Regions from separate parts of the Rhizobium centroccidentale genome, predicted to be linked through region 2. Evidence: predicted binding sites of a transcription regulator. Region 2 holds the regulator's gene; each other region holds the start of a gene.
What was found. Region 2 encodes PhoB, which activates phosphate uptake and scavenging genes when phosphate is short. Its sites were predicted from a motif close to TGTCATNNANCTGTCAT; they were not measured.

Region 1: the regulator PhoB is predicted to act here: its motif matches at 1,990-2,006, upstream of PH562_RS17460 (alkaline phosphatase).
Region 3: the regulator PhoB is predicted to act here: its motif matches at 2,051-2,067, upstream of pstS (phosphate ABC transporter substrate-binding protein PstS).

Annotation. Positions count from the first base shown of each region.
Region 1 is NZ_JAQJCG010000012.1:133,816-138,270, forward strand. Features, by position in the region: gene PH562_RS17455 (hypothetical protein) at 1-121, opposite strand, end outside; gene PH562_RS17460 (alkaline phosphatase) at 196-1,950, opposite strand; gene PH562_RS17465 (Lrp/AsnC family transcriptional regulator) at 2,276-2,755, shown strand; gene PH562_RS17470 (SAM-dependent methyltransferase) at 2,757-3,614, shown strand; gene PH562_RS17475 (TerC family protein) at 3,787-4,455, shown strand, end outside.
Region 2 is NZ_JAQJCG010000016.1:99,556-104,010, forward strand. Features, by position in the region: gene PH562_RS20625 (GcrA family cell cycle regulator) at 196-723, shown strand; gene phoB (phosphate regulon transcriptional regulator PhoB) at 916-1,599, opposite strand; gene phoU (phosphate signaling complex protein PhoU) at 1,631-2,344, opposite strand; gene pstB (phosphate ABC transporter ATP-binding protein PstB) at 2,396-3,211, opposite strand; gene pstA (phosphate ABC transporter permease PstA) at 3,227-4,455, opposite strand, start outside.
Region 3 is NZ_JAQJCG010000011.1:25,312-29,766, forward strand. Features, by position in the region: gene PH562_RS15925 (O-acetylhomoserine aminocarboxypropyltransferase) at 1-697, shown strand, start outside; gene PH562_RS15930 (phosphatase PAP2 family protein) at 828-1,376, opposite strand; gene PH562_RS15935 (cupin domain-containing protein) at 1,584-1,928, shown strand; gene pstS (phosphate ABC transporter substrate-binding protein PstS) at 2,189-3,214, shown strand; gene pstC (phosphate ABC transporter permease subunit PstC) at 3,291-4,262, shown strand; gene pstA (phosphate ABC transporter permease PstA) at 4,273-4,455, shown strand, end outside.

The sequences.
Region 1 (4,455 bases), on a different contig from region 2:
GCTCGTCAAAACCCAGTGTATCCGAGGCATTCGCGCGTGTCGCAATGCCCATGACAGGCAAAACCGCGGCAGCGGCCAAAAAGCCCCGACGATTGATGGTGGCGATCCTGTCCCCGGACATCGCGTACCCCCATGAAAGATGAAGAGACAGGCGGCCTCGAAGCCGCCTGTCCATGGTATACGATCTGTAACAACTTACATCTTTTCGGTGCCGAGCGCGAAGGTATCGGCCAGCACGCGATAGACGTCGCTCTGTTCCATGTATCCGCGGAAACCTTCGGCACCCGGGCCGGCTGCCTGGAGCACGACATCGTCAACGGCGTGGACACCGCTATCCTCGTCCCGCGGAATATTGCCCTGGACGAAGACGGCACCGGGCACGTCCTTGTAGGCTTCGTTGGCAACATATTCCTTCTTCTCGTTCTGGATTGCCGGAACGAAAGGACCATCGAGCTTCGGACGGAAGGTCTCGTAGTGGTCCGGACCGTTGTTGGCGGCCATGAACAGGCGACGCGAAACGTCGACGCGATCCGGATAGCCGTCGCCATCCTTGTCTTCGTAGTTCGGGAAGCCGGCAGCGGCATAGGTGCCGACCTTTTCGCGCATTTCGGTACCCGGCTTGTTATCGTCGACGGTGCCGATGATCGAGACGCCATGCGTGTGGTCGCCGGTGACTACAACAAGCGTATCCGGGTTCTTTTCCTGGAATGCGCGGGCAACGGCCACGGCCTTGTCGAACTCGATCGTGTCGATCAGTGCACGATCCCAGTCGAGCGGATGGCTCATCTTATCGATGGAGGCACCTTCAACCACGAGGAAAAAACCTTCCGGGTTCTTGGCGAGCTTGTCGAGCGCGACCTTGGTCATGTCGACCAGACCGGGCTGGTTCGGGAACTTGTCGACGGTGCCCTTCTTGAGGAATTCGCGATCGAGCGCGACATCGAGGTTGCCGGCGTGGAAGAGACCGAGCAGCTTGTCCTGGTTGGAGCCGGCAGCGGTGGCCAGTTCGCTCTTGTCGGTGGCAACGGCATAGCCGGCATCCTTGAAGAGCGCGATATAGTTCTTGTCGTCCTTGCGCTTGGAGCCCGGAACGCTCTTCGCCAGGAAATAGGCCGAGCCGCCGCCGAGCAGGACATCCGGCTTAACGTCGTACATCATGCCGACGATCTCGGCCTTGTCGCTGCGCTTGCGGGTGTGGGAGACAAGCGCTGCCGGCGTCGCATCTTCGACTTCGGCCGTGGTCACGATGCCGAGCGACTTCTTGCCGGTGCGGCGCAGGGCCTCGCCGATCGTTTCGACCTTCGGGTCGTCCAGGCTTGCCGGCGTGCGGTCGGCGTAGACGCCGAGGGCGTTGACGGCAGACTTGTGGCCGGTCATATAGGCCGACATGGTGTTGGCGCTATCGGTGGCAATCGCCGAGGTCGAGGACGTGCCGATGAAGGCGACCGGCGGGATATCGTCCATGGCGAGACGACCGTTGGCCTTGCCTTCGGTCATGCCCTTTGACATGAGGCGGGCGCCGGTGCGATGCGCAACCGAGAGACCGTCGCCGAGCAGGAAGACGATGTTCTTGGCCTTCGGCATGGCCGATGTGCCATAGACATCCCAGTTGACGGACTTCTTCTCGTCGCCGGCCAAAACCTCAACCTTGTACTGGCCGGGCTTTGCGAGCTTGACGCCACGCAGGATCAGGGCGGACCCAAGAACCTTGTCTTCAGCGCCCTTTTCTTCTGCGACGAAATCAGCCGCCTTGCCGAAAACCGCATCGTAGCTTTCGCCGTTGACCGTGACCTTCACGTCTTCCGGCTTCACAACCTTGCTGAATTCCACCTTAAAATCGAATGGCGAGCCGGCGAGTACCGTTGCCCGGTCCAACGGATAGACTGTCGCTGCATGGGCTGCGCCGGACATTACGGTCGCAGACATCATGGCGAGAAGAAATTTACGCATTTATACCCCCTGCGTTTGGTTGCTTCCCGCCTCCCACTTATAAAAGCCAGATGACAATCATGTAAAAAGGAGTCGACTTTCTGCAACTGGAAATTCTAAAGGGACAAACGCTAAGGAAGGCTGATTGTATGCGCGGCATCTAAAGAGATGGCGCGAACGGGGTGGCTGCGCAGTCCCTTTCCGTTTCACTTGGTCCAAAAGTCTCGAAAGCCATCGCGTTCAACTACGCAAGACTTGGCGTGGGATTAACCCCGAAAGCTTGTAACTTTCTGAGGAAAAGGCAAAACTCATACAGGCTTCGTGAGGATTTCGAGAGTTTTGCGCAATGGATGAACAGCTCGACAAAACGGATCTGCGCCTGCTGGAGGAACTTCAGAAAGACGGCAGATTGACGAACAACGAGCTGGGTGAACGCATCGCGCTCTCCCCTTCACAATGTTCGCGCCGCCGCACAAGGCTGGAGGCGGAAGGCTATATTCGCAGCTACCAGGCCAATCTCGACCGGCAGCGACTGGGGCTGGATATGCTCGTTGTCATTTCGGTGACGCTCGCTACCCACAACAGGGACAACGCCCGCCGGTTTTCGCAGCTTATCAACGGGCTGCCGGAGGTGTTGGAAGCCTATGCGCTGACAGGCGAAATGGACTATCACCTTAAGGTCGCCACCCGCGGGCTTACCGATCTCTCCCGCTTCGTCAACGACGTGCTGCTGCCGCATGAATCCGTTCAGCACGTGAAGACGGCGATCGTCCTCGATACCCTCAAGACCTTCGAAGGATTTCCGATCGCGCTACCACAAGGCTGACATGGCGTCGGCGTTCGATGGTCGTCGTTGCGCGGCCCTGCCCTATCGAGCGTCAAGGGCAATTTTTGAGGGCTTGCTTTCGGCGCATGCAGCCTTTCCAATCACGCCAAAGACTACACCCTTGGCGAGGACAGGCTTCATGACATACGCGGCCGTACAGACACGAAATCTCGAAGAATTTTCCGAGGTCCTGCTAAGGTGTAACCACCTGTACCATCCAAGCAACGACAGTATTGCTTTGCGCAATGCTGTCGAAAGCCGGCGCCAGATCGAAATATTCGACTATAACCTTTCCGCCGATGCCTTCACCCGTGCATTCGGCATGCGAAACTCTCTGAAATGCCTGCAGGCGCTTACCAGCCTCGAAGAAGACGCCGTCCACAGATATAGAAGGGTATGCGATCTCGGCTGCGGCTCCGGCGCCTTCAGCCTTGCCTTTGCCTATCTCGCCCACAATCCCGAGCTGGAGCTTCGGGGGCTGGATTTATCCGAACACCAGCTGTCCCTCGCCAGAGAATTGATGGCTGCCGCGGGGTTGCCCGGCGATTTCCAGTTCGAGCAAAGAAATCTGCCGGCGCAGATCGGTTACCTCCCCGATCTGACAATTTCCTCGTACTGGTTCTGCGAAAATGAGCGCGTGCTCGCCGATCCCCTTCTCTTCGATCTCATGGCCGGTCGGGAGATGCTCATTGTCGATTATGAGACGATTATCGACCGCATCGCCGCTTGTCTTCCCAAAGCGTTCCGTATTCTTGCGCGGCGCAGCGCCCATGTTGACATTCCATCCGCGCTGACGGATTTCGTCGCGCAGAAGAGAGCAAGCGTTCACAGCATCCACATTGGCCGGACCGCAGCTTAAAGGAGCAAGCTAAACCTCTGCTCCTTTGAAAAGTGCGTGCAGCTCTTGAAATGCAAACGTCCGCTTCCCAGCTATTGGTCAACCCGCTGGTCCGGGCCCCTCTGGTGAGAGCCGTCGGCGCTCTCATGATGTCGGACCTCTTCCGACATCGCGCCGACAGAGGTTCTCCGTCATGGAAACGTCTTTGCTCTTCGTGGAGTGGTTGGGAAAGCCGCTCTGGATGTGGATGAGCTTCCTGGCGCTCGTCATCGCCATCCTCTCTTTCGATCTTGGCGTCCTGCATAAGGAAAACAAGGAGATCGGCGTCGGCGAGAGCATCAAGCTCTCCGTGCTCTATATCACGCTCGGCCTCGCCTTCGGCGGCTGGGTATGGTGGTATCTCGGTGCCGATTCCGGCCTTGCCTACATGACGGGTTTCGTCGTCGAAAAGACCCTGGCTCTCGACAACGTCTTCGTCATCGCCCTCATCTTCGCCTTCTTTGCCGTCCCGCGTCTCTATCAGCATCGCGTGCTCTTCTGGGGTATTCTCGGCGTCATCGTGCTGCGCGCGATCATGATCGGCGTCGGCGCGACACTGGTGGCCGAATTCTCATGGCTGCTATACGTCTTTGCCGCCTTCCTGATCGTGACCGGCATCAAGATGCTGGTCGTGAAGGATGCCGAACCGGATGTCTCGAAGAATCCACTCGTGCGTTTCATGCGCAATCGCTTCAACGTCACCGAAAATCATCACGACGAACGCTTCTTCATCAAGCAGCCGCATCCGCAGACCGGTAAGATGGTCTGGTTCATCACGCCGCTTTTCATGGCGCTCGTGCTGATCGAAGTGGCAGACGTGATC
Region 2 (4,455 bases):
AAAACCTCGAAATCGATTCCTCAAGATTCTCGCGACTCTTGTCACGGAGTCAGCCTCACACTAGGTTAAAAAGCAATTGCTAGACTGCATGCGGCGGAACTAGTCACCACAATTTTAGAGCGTTTCGCGCCTCGTTCCCATGCGAGGCAATGGTGAGGGATTCTGCCATCGGAAACGCGACAGCGGAGACAGGGCATGAATTGGACAGACGAACGCGTCGAGAAGCTGAAAAAGCTATGGTCCGAAGGGTTGAGCGCCAGCCAGATCGCTGCGCAGCTCGGTGGCGTGAGCCGTAATGCCGTCATCGGCAAGGTGCACCGCCTGAACCTTCCCGGCCGAGCGAAGGCGGGCGGCACGGCAACCGCAGCGCGCACGCCGAAGCGCAGCGCAGCTGCACCCCGCGCCGCGACCTACGGATCGCGCGTTGCTACCCGCACGGTCGTCGCCCGCCAGCAGGGCGCAACCATGCTGAAGGAAGAGATCGAGATCGATTCCGTCAATGAAATCCAGTATCGGCCGGCATCGAACGTCGTCGTTCCGATCTCCCGCCGCCTCGGCCTGACGGAATTGACTGAGCGCACCTGCAAGTGGCCGGTCGGCGACCCGCTGAAGGACGACTTCCACTTCTGCGGCAATGACAGCCCGGATTCCTCGCCCTACTGCACCTATCATCAGCGCATGGCATACCAGCCGGTGCATGACCGCCGTCGTAACAACGGCTGAAAGTCACAGCAAGACAATGAGAAACGGGCCCTCGAGGCCCGTTTTTCTATTTCCGCCGCTATTTAAAGCACGTCACGATCTTTCAGATTCGCTTCCTATGCTTTAGGTTTTCCGTCTGGCGCATGTCGTTCTCGCAAAACCGCTACGCACTTTTGCGCGACATGCTTTAGTGATACCCGAGCGGCAAGCCGCTCAGGCTTCCATGGAATAGCCCGCGCCGCGAACGGTGCGGATGACATCCTGCATATTGGAGAAATTGAGCGCCTTGCGCAGGCGGCCGACATGGACGTCGACCGTGCGTTCGTCGACGTAGATATCGTGACCCCATACACCGTCGAGCAGCTGCGAACGCGAGAAGACGCGGCCCGGCGAGGACATCAGGAACTCCAGTAGGCGGAATTCCGTCGGCCCCAGTCGCACTTCGCGGCTCTTTCGATGGACGCGATGGGTTTCGCGATCCAGCTCGATATCGCCGCAGCGCAGCACCGTGGAGAGAACCTCCGGGCGGGCACGCCGCAGCATCGCCTTGACACGGGCCATCAGCTCCGGCGTCGAGAACGGCTTGACGACATAATCGTCCGCGCCGGTCGAAAGCCCGCGCACGCGCTCGCTTTCCTCGCCGCGGGCCGTCAGCATGATAATGGGCAGGCGCTCCGTCTCCGGCCGCATACGCAGCCGGCGGCAGAGCTCGATGCCCGATACGCCGGGGAGCATCCAGTCGAGGATCAGGAGATCGGGGATGCGCTCCTGGAGACGCAGCTCGGCCTCATCGCCTCTGAGGATCGTATCGACCTCGAAGCCTTCGGCCTCAAGATTGTAGCGCAGCAGAACGCTAAGCGCTTCCTCGTCTTCTACAACAGCAACTCTCGGAACCATGCGCCTATGGTCTCCTTTCTTCTCTTCCAGATTATTCCGTCACTGCGCCGACGGTATTGGCGGTATCATCCTTCGGGCGCTCGCCTTCCGGCTGCGCGCCCGTCGCCATGTAATAGATCGTCTCGGCGATGTTGGTGGCATGGTCGCCGATGCGCTCGATGTTCTTGGCGCAGAAAAGAAGATGCGTGCAGGTGGTGATGTTGCGCGGATCTTCCATCATGTAGGTCAGCATCTCGCGAAAGAGCGAGGTGTACATGGCGTCGATTTCTTCGTCGCGTTCGCGGATCGACACGGCCTTGTCGGGCGAGCGGGTCGCGTAGACATCCAGAACTTCCTTGAGCTGGCTCAGCGCCAGTTCGGAGAGATGCTCGATGCCGCGGGCGAGACGGCGCGGGACACCGGTGCCCTGCACGGCGATGACGCGCTTTGCGGTGTTCTTGCCGAGATCGCCGACGCGCTCCAGATCGGAGGCGATGCGGATCGAGCCCATGATTTCGCGCAGGTCGGCCGCCATCGGCTGACGGCGGGCGATGGTGACGATCGCCTTGTCGCCGACTTCGCGCTCGGCATGGTCAAGAACAACGTCGTCGGAGATGACCTTCTGGGCCAGGGCAGCGTCGCTGTTGACCAGCGCGCGTACGCTGTCGCTAACCATCTGCTCTGCCAGGCCGCCCATTTCAGCAATGCGGCGCGTCAGGAACTTCAGGTCTTCGTCATAGGCAGAGAGAATGTGAGTGGAGACCATTTTTCTATCCTCAAGGTGAACTGTGTGAAATGAGCCGCGCGCCTGACATCATCAACCAAAACGGCCCATGATGTAATCCTGCGTGCGGAAATCGTCGGGATTGGTGAACATCTTATCGGTGTCGTTCTCCTCGACCAGGTGGCCGAGATGGAACATTGCGGTACGCTGCGAGACGCGGGCTGCCTGCTGCATGGAATGCGTCACGATGACGATGGTGAAATTCTCCCGAAGCTCGTGGATGAGATCCTCGACCTTGGCGGTTGCGATCGGATCGAGCGCCGAGCACGGCTCGTCCATCAGGATGACCTCCGGGCTGACCGCGACGGCGCGGGCGATGCACAGACGCTGCTGCTGACCGCCCGACAGGCTCGTGCCGGCGTCATGGAGCCGATCCTTCACCTCACCCCAGAGACCGGCCTTCTGAAGACTGCTCTCGACGATATGCTCGAGATCGGCCTTTGAGCGATGCAGACCGTGGATGCGGGGACCGTAGGCGACGTTCTCATAGATGGACTTCGGAAACGGGTTGGGCTTCTGGAAGACCATGCCGACGCGGGCGCGCAACTCCACCACGTCGATGCTGTCGTCGTAGACATCCTGATCGTCGAGCGTGATCTTGCCGGTGACGCGGCAGGTCTCGATCGTATCGTTCATGCGGTTGAGGCAGCGCAGGAAGGTGGACTTGCCGCAACCGGAAGGGCCGATGAGAGCCGTGACCGTATTGGCGCGGATCTTCAGATTGACGTCGAAGAGCGCCCGCTTGTGGCCGTAATAGACCGAAACATCCTGGCCGATCATCTTGTAGGGGATCGTCGTCATCTTCTTGGCCAAGGCTCTTTCGCTGGCGGCTTCCGTCATCATGTTCATTTCGTGCGCCCTCCCTTACCAGCGACGCTCGAAGCGGCGGCGCAGCAGGATGGCGCCGATGTTCATCGCGACGAGGAAGAAGAGAAGCACAATGATGGCGCCGGATGTCCTTTCGACGAACGCCCGCTCGGCTTCGCTCGCCCACATGTAGATCTGCACCGGCAGCGCCGTCGAAGGATCGAGCGGCGATGCCGGATAGTTGGCAACGAAGGCGACCATGCCGATCAGAAGCAATGGCGCGGTCTCGCCAAGCGCATGGGCAAGCCCCAGGATCGTGCCTGTCAGAATGCCGGGCATCGCAAGCGGCAACACATGATGGAAGACCATCTGCATGCGCGATGCACCAAGCCCGAGCGCCGCGCTGCGGATCGACGGCGGCACGGCCCGCAGCGCCGAGCGTGTGGCGATAATGATCATCGGCAGCGTCATCAGGCTCAGCACGAGACCGCCGACCAGCGAGGCCGAGCGCGGCAGACCCATCATGTTGATGAAGACCGAGAGGCCCAGCAGGCCATAGACGATCGAAGGGACGGCGGCGAGATTGTTGATATTGACCTCGATCAGATCCGTCAACCGGTTCTTCGGCGCGAACTCCTCCAGATAGATCGAGGCGGCAACGCCGACCGGCAAGGCAAGCACGAGAACGGTCAGCATCAGGTAGAACGAGCCGATCAGAGCGACGCCGAGTCCGGCGGCTTCGGGCCGGCTCGAATTGCCCCACAGGAAGAGACCGCTGTTGAAGGCCTTGTAAAGCGCACCGCTTTCGCTGAGTTGCTTCATCCAGGCGACCTGGCGGTCGGATATCTTGCGATCCTTCTCATCGACTGTCAGATCGATTTGGCCCTTGTTGGCGGAATCGATATTGGCGCTGGCGAGGAACGTGACCTTCTGCGTCGCCCCTATGATCGAAGGATTGGCGACGACCTTGTCACGCAGTGCGATCCTGGCGCCGTCCGACACCATCGCCGTCGCCTCGCGAACGAGCGCGCGATTGGCCGGATCGATGCCAAGCGCCTTTACAAGCGCATCGCGCACGAGAACCGGATAGTTGGCTGCGATCAGCACCTTCGGATCGCCGGAGCGCTTGGCTGCGGGGTCGATCACCTTCTCGGTGAATTCGATAGGCAGGGTGATCGAGGTCTGAACGAAGGCGGTATAGCCAGTGCGGACCACGGTCGAGACCAGGATGATCAGGAAGATGAGACCGAAGATGACGGCGGTAATCCCATAGGCGCGGAAGCGGC
Region 3 (4,455 bases), on a different contig from region 2:
GGAGCATGGCGCCGATATCGTCGTGCACTCGCTGACGAAGTTCCTCGGCGGCCACGGCAATTCCATGGGTGGCATCATCGTCGACGGCGGCACTTTCGACTGGTCCGCCTCCGGCAATTATCCCATGCTGTCTTCACCGCGTCCGGAATATAACGGCATCGTTCTGCATGCGACCTTCGGCAATTTCGCTTTCGCCATTGCCTGCCGCGTGCTGGGCCTGCGCGATCTCGGCCCGGCCATCTCGCCGTTCAATGCCTTTCTGATCCTGACCGGCATCGAAACGCTGCCGCTGCGCATGCAGCGCCACTCCGACAATGCGGCTGCCGTTGCACGCTGGTTGAAGGCGCAGGAGAAAGTGGCATGGATCAACTATTCTGGCCTGGAGGACGATCCGAACCACGCCCTACAGCAGCGTTACTCGCCGAAGGGCGCCGGTTCTGTCTTCACCTTCGGACTGAAGGGTGGCTATGAAGCCGGCAAGGGGTTGGTCGAAGGCCTGGAGCTCTTCTCGCATCTTGCCAATATCGGCGACACGCGTTCGCTCGTCATCCATCCTGCCTCGACGACCCACAAGCAGTTGACCGACGAGCAGAAGGTCGCGGCCGGCGCCGGTCCGGATGTGGTGCGTCTGTCCATCGGTATCGAGGACGTCAAGGATATCATCGCCGATCTGGAGCAGGCGCTGGCGAAAGTCTGATGTGGTTCCTCACATACCCTTGAGAACGCTTTTTATTAGGTTGTATTGAGTCGATCGCCGAAAAAACCTTGAAAACGCGGCGCTCGCAGATATGGCCTCGACAATTCTCATGGGTCTCTTCAAACTGACCCTATAGGATGCCGGTTACAAAGCGATCCAGCCGGGTTTCAGGTCGATAGAGCGTCTTGACCAGGATCGCCGCGAAAAAGGCGGTAAGTACCCCGCCCATGACGTCAGTGACATAATGCGTGCCGACATAGACTCGCGAGACGGATACGAGGATCGCGCCGAGTAGGAAGAAGAGGCTCCGCCCCGGCATGCGTTGAAGCGTAAATGCGGCGGCGATTGCGAACGCGGCCGTCGCGTGGTCAGAGGGAAAGGACGGGTCATTGCTGCGATCTACAAGTAGCTTGGTGACCCCGGCATCATACGGGCGAAGGCGGCTGACAAAAAGCAGGATGACCTGGTTGATACCGAGACTGACGACGAATGTCAGGCCCGCAGCAACGAGTGCGTGTCGGGTTTCCGATCGACGTTCTCCGACCCACCATTGGATAGCGACAAGAGCGATCAACAAGGGAACGCCGTATGCCGAGATTAGGATCATCAGGCGGTCGACTGTCGGGTTTCCGGCTATGCCATTGATCCACTCTGTTATAACGGCATCTAGTTCATACATGCTGGCTCCTTCTGAACCGCGATTACGATTTCGGCCCGATCGAGATGGTCGAGCCAAATTAACGAAGCGCACTAGGGCATTGTTTTCTGACGTTTCCCTGAAAGGTGGCCCTTGATATCGGGCGGCAGGTTAGGATGATGTGCGTTCCGGGTTCGCATGTCCTTGAGCTCGCGGAGAGCCACATGAGGCAATAGACAGGAGACATTCGTGACGACCTATCTGGCAGTGGACATCGGCGGCGTTGAACCGGAAACGGGCGCGCCCGCAGCGGATCGTCTCGTTTCGGGAGCCCCGACCTTCCGAACCTGGAGCCTTGATGAGGCTGAAGGCGGCCTTTACGCGGGCTTGTGGGAGGCGACTCCAGGGAAGTGGAAGATCGCCTATGACGAGTGGGAGTATTTCAGCATTCTCTTCGGCTATTCCGTTGTGACAGCCGATGACGGCGAGACGTTTCATCTGCGCGCAGGCGACCGCATGATCTTGAAGCCGGGTTTCAAGGGGACGTGGGAAGTTATTGAAACGACTCGCAAGGACTATGTAATCCGCCTTTGAGTATGGCCTTGATTTAAAACGTGAAGATCGCCTTGCTTTATGAAAGGATGCGAGCCTTTTCCTGTAGCTCGGCAACGGTCATCATGCTTGCTGCAGGTTGTGTCACCGCTGCTTCATTAAACTGTCATCAAACTGAAACAATGCGGCATTAGAGCCATCACTGTCGCCGGGAGGTCGAGGTGGGGTTCCTAACCGATGGGATACTTCGTGCTTAGCTCCTGCTCGCCATCCTTTCGTCACTCTGGGAAGTGAGTTCAATCATGTTGAATCAAAAATTTCGTTCGCTTTGCCTGACTGCAGGCTTCATCGCGGCTATGTCCGCTTCGGCCTCCGCTGCCGACATCACGGGCGCCGGCTCGAGCTTCATCGCACCGGTTCTGTCCAAGTGGGCTGAAGGCTACAAGGCTGCGACGAACAATGTCGTCAACTATCAGTCGGTCGGTTCGGGCGCCGGCATCAAGCAGCTCCTCGACAAGACCATCGTATTCGGCGCTTCGGACAAGCCGATGAGCGACGCCGACCTCGAGAAGAACGGCATTGCCCAGTTCCCGATGATCTCCGGCGGTATCGTCGTTTCCTATAACGTTGAAGGCGTAAAGCCGGGCGAACTCGTTCTTGACGGCAAGACGCTGGCCGACATCTTCCTCGGCAAGATCGCCAAGTGGGACGATGCAGCCATCAAGGCGCTCAACCCCGATGTAAAGCTGCCGTCCACGGCAATCTCGGTCGTTTACCGCGCCGACAGCTCGGGCACGACCTTCAACTTCACCGACTACCTGTCGAAGGTTTCGCCGGAGTGGAAGGAAAAGGTTGGCTCGAACACGGCCGTTGAATGGCCTGTTGGCTTCGGCGCCAAGGGTTCGGAAGGCGTTTCCACCACCGTCAACCAGACGGCTGGTTCGATCTCCTACGTTGAATATTCCTACGTCGTCGCCAACCACATCGGTTTCGCGAAGATGAAGAACGCTGCCGGCAAGGTTATCGAGCCGAGCCTCGAGACCTTCAAGGCTGCCGCTTCCAACGCCGATTGGGCCAAGGCCAAGAACTTCAACCTGATCATCACCAATCAGCCGGGCGAAAAGAGCTGGCCGATTGCAGCCTCCACCTGGGTTCTGCTCTACAAGAAGCCGGCCGATGCTGCTAAGAACGAAGAGGCACTGAAGTTCTTCAAGTGGTCCTATGAGCATGGCCAGAAGGACGCGACCGCCCTGTCGTATCTTGCGGTACCGGACAATGTTGTCGAGATCGTCGAGAAGTCCTGGAAGACGGACTTCGGCACGAAGTAATTTGTGTTAGGCGAGAAAGTTGCGGCGGACAGGGTATTGCCCTGTCCGCCTTTCGTGACAGGACAAGGGGAAATCGATGGCTGACGCGACTCAGATGGCTGGCTTCCAGGCTGTGAATACCTCCGCCGCGACCAGAAAGTTTCGGATTCAGGACCGGATTTTCTATTTGATAACGCTTGGCTCGGCTATTCTTGTCGTGCTTCTGCTGCTGGCCATCCTCGTGGTTCTTGTCATCGATGCCTTGCCCACATTTCAGACCTTTGGCTTGTCGTTCCTTTGGGGTACCAAGTGGAGCGCGCCGGCCGATATTTATGGCGCCGTCCCTGCCGTGGTCGGCACACTCGTAAGTTCGTTCATCGCCATGTTGATTGCCGTTCCCCTGGGCATCGGCATCGCCATCTTCCTCACGGAACTTTGCCCCGGCAGCCTGCGCCGTCCGATCAGCACGGCCATCGAGCTTCTGGCAGGCGTTCCCTCCATTATCTATGGCATCGTCGGCCTGTTCATTCTCGTGCCGCTGATGCAGAACAACATCCTGCCTTTCCTGATGGCGACGGTCGGCCAGGTGCCGGTGATCGGCCTGCTGTTCCAGCCGCCGGCGCCAGGCGTCGGGCTGCTGACGGCAAGCCTCGTGCTCGCCGTCATGATCCTGCCGTTCATCACCGCGATCTCCCGCGACGTGTTCAGCACCGTGCCGCCGATGCTGCGTGAATCCGCCTACGGCATGGGCATGACGACATGGGAAGTGGCCCGCCACATCCTGATCCCCTATACACGCCGCGGCCTCGTCGGCGGCATCATGCTCGGCCTCGGCCGCGCGCTTGGCGAAACCATGGCGGTCACCTTCGTCATCGGCTCGGTAAGCCGTCTGCAATCGTCGATCATCTCGCCGTCCACCACCATTTCCGCCCAGATCGCGAACAATTTCGGCGATGCCGACGGTCTGCAATTGTCGAGCCTGATTGCGCTCGGCCTGCTCCTGTTCGTCCTTTCTTTCTGCGTGCTTGCGCTTGCGAGATGGATGATCGGCCGCGGCGACTCGCACTGAGGAAAAAACCATGGACAATGCAATTCGTCAGAACCTCGTGTCGCGGCGTTATGGGAAGAACCGGGTGATGATGGTCTTGTGCTTCATCGCGGCCATCCTCGGCATCTTCTTTCTCAGCGTGATTCTTGCGACCCTGCTTTATCGCGGCATATCGGCGCTCAACCTCGACGTGTTCACCATGTCGATCCCGGCC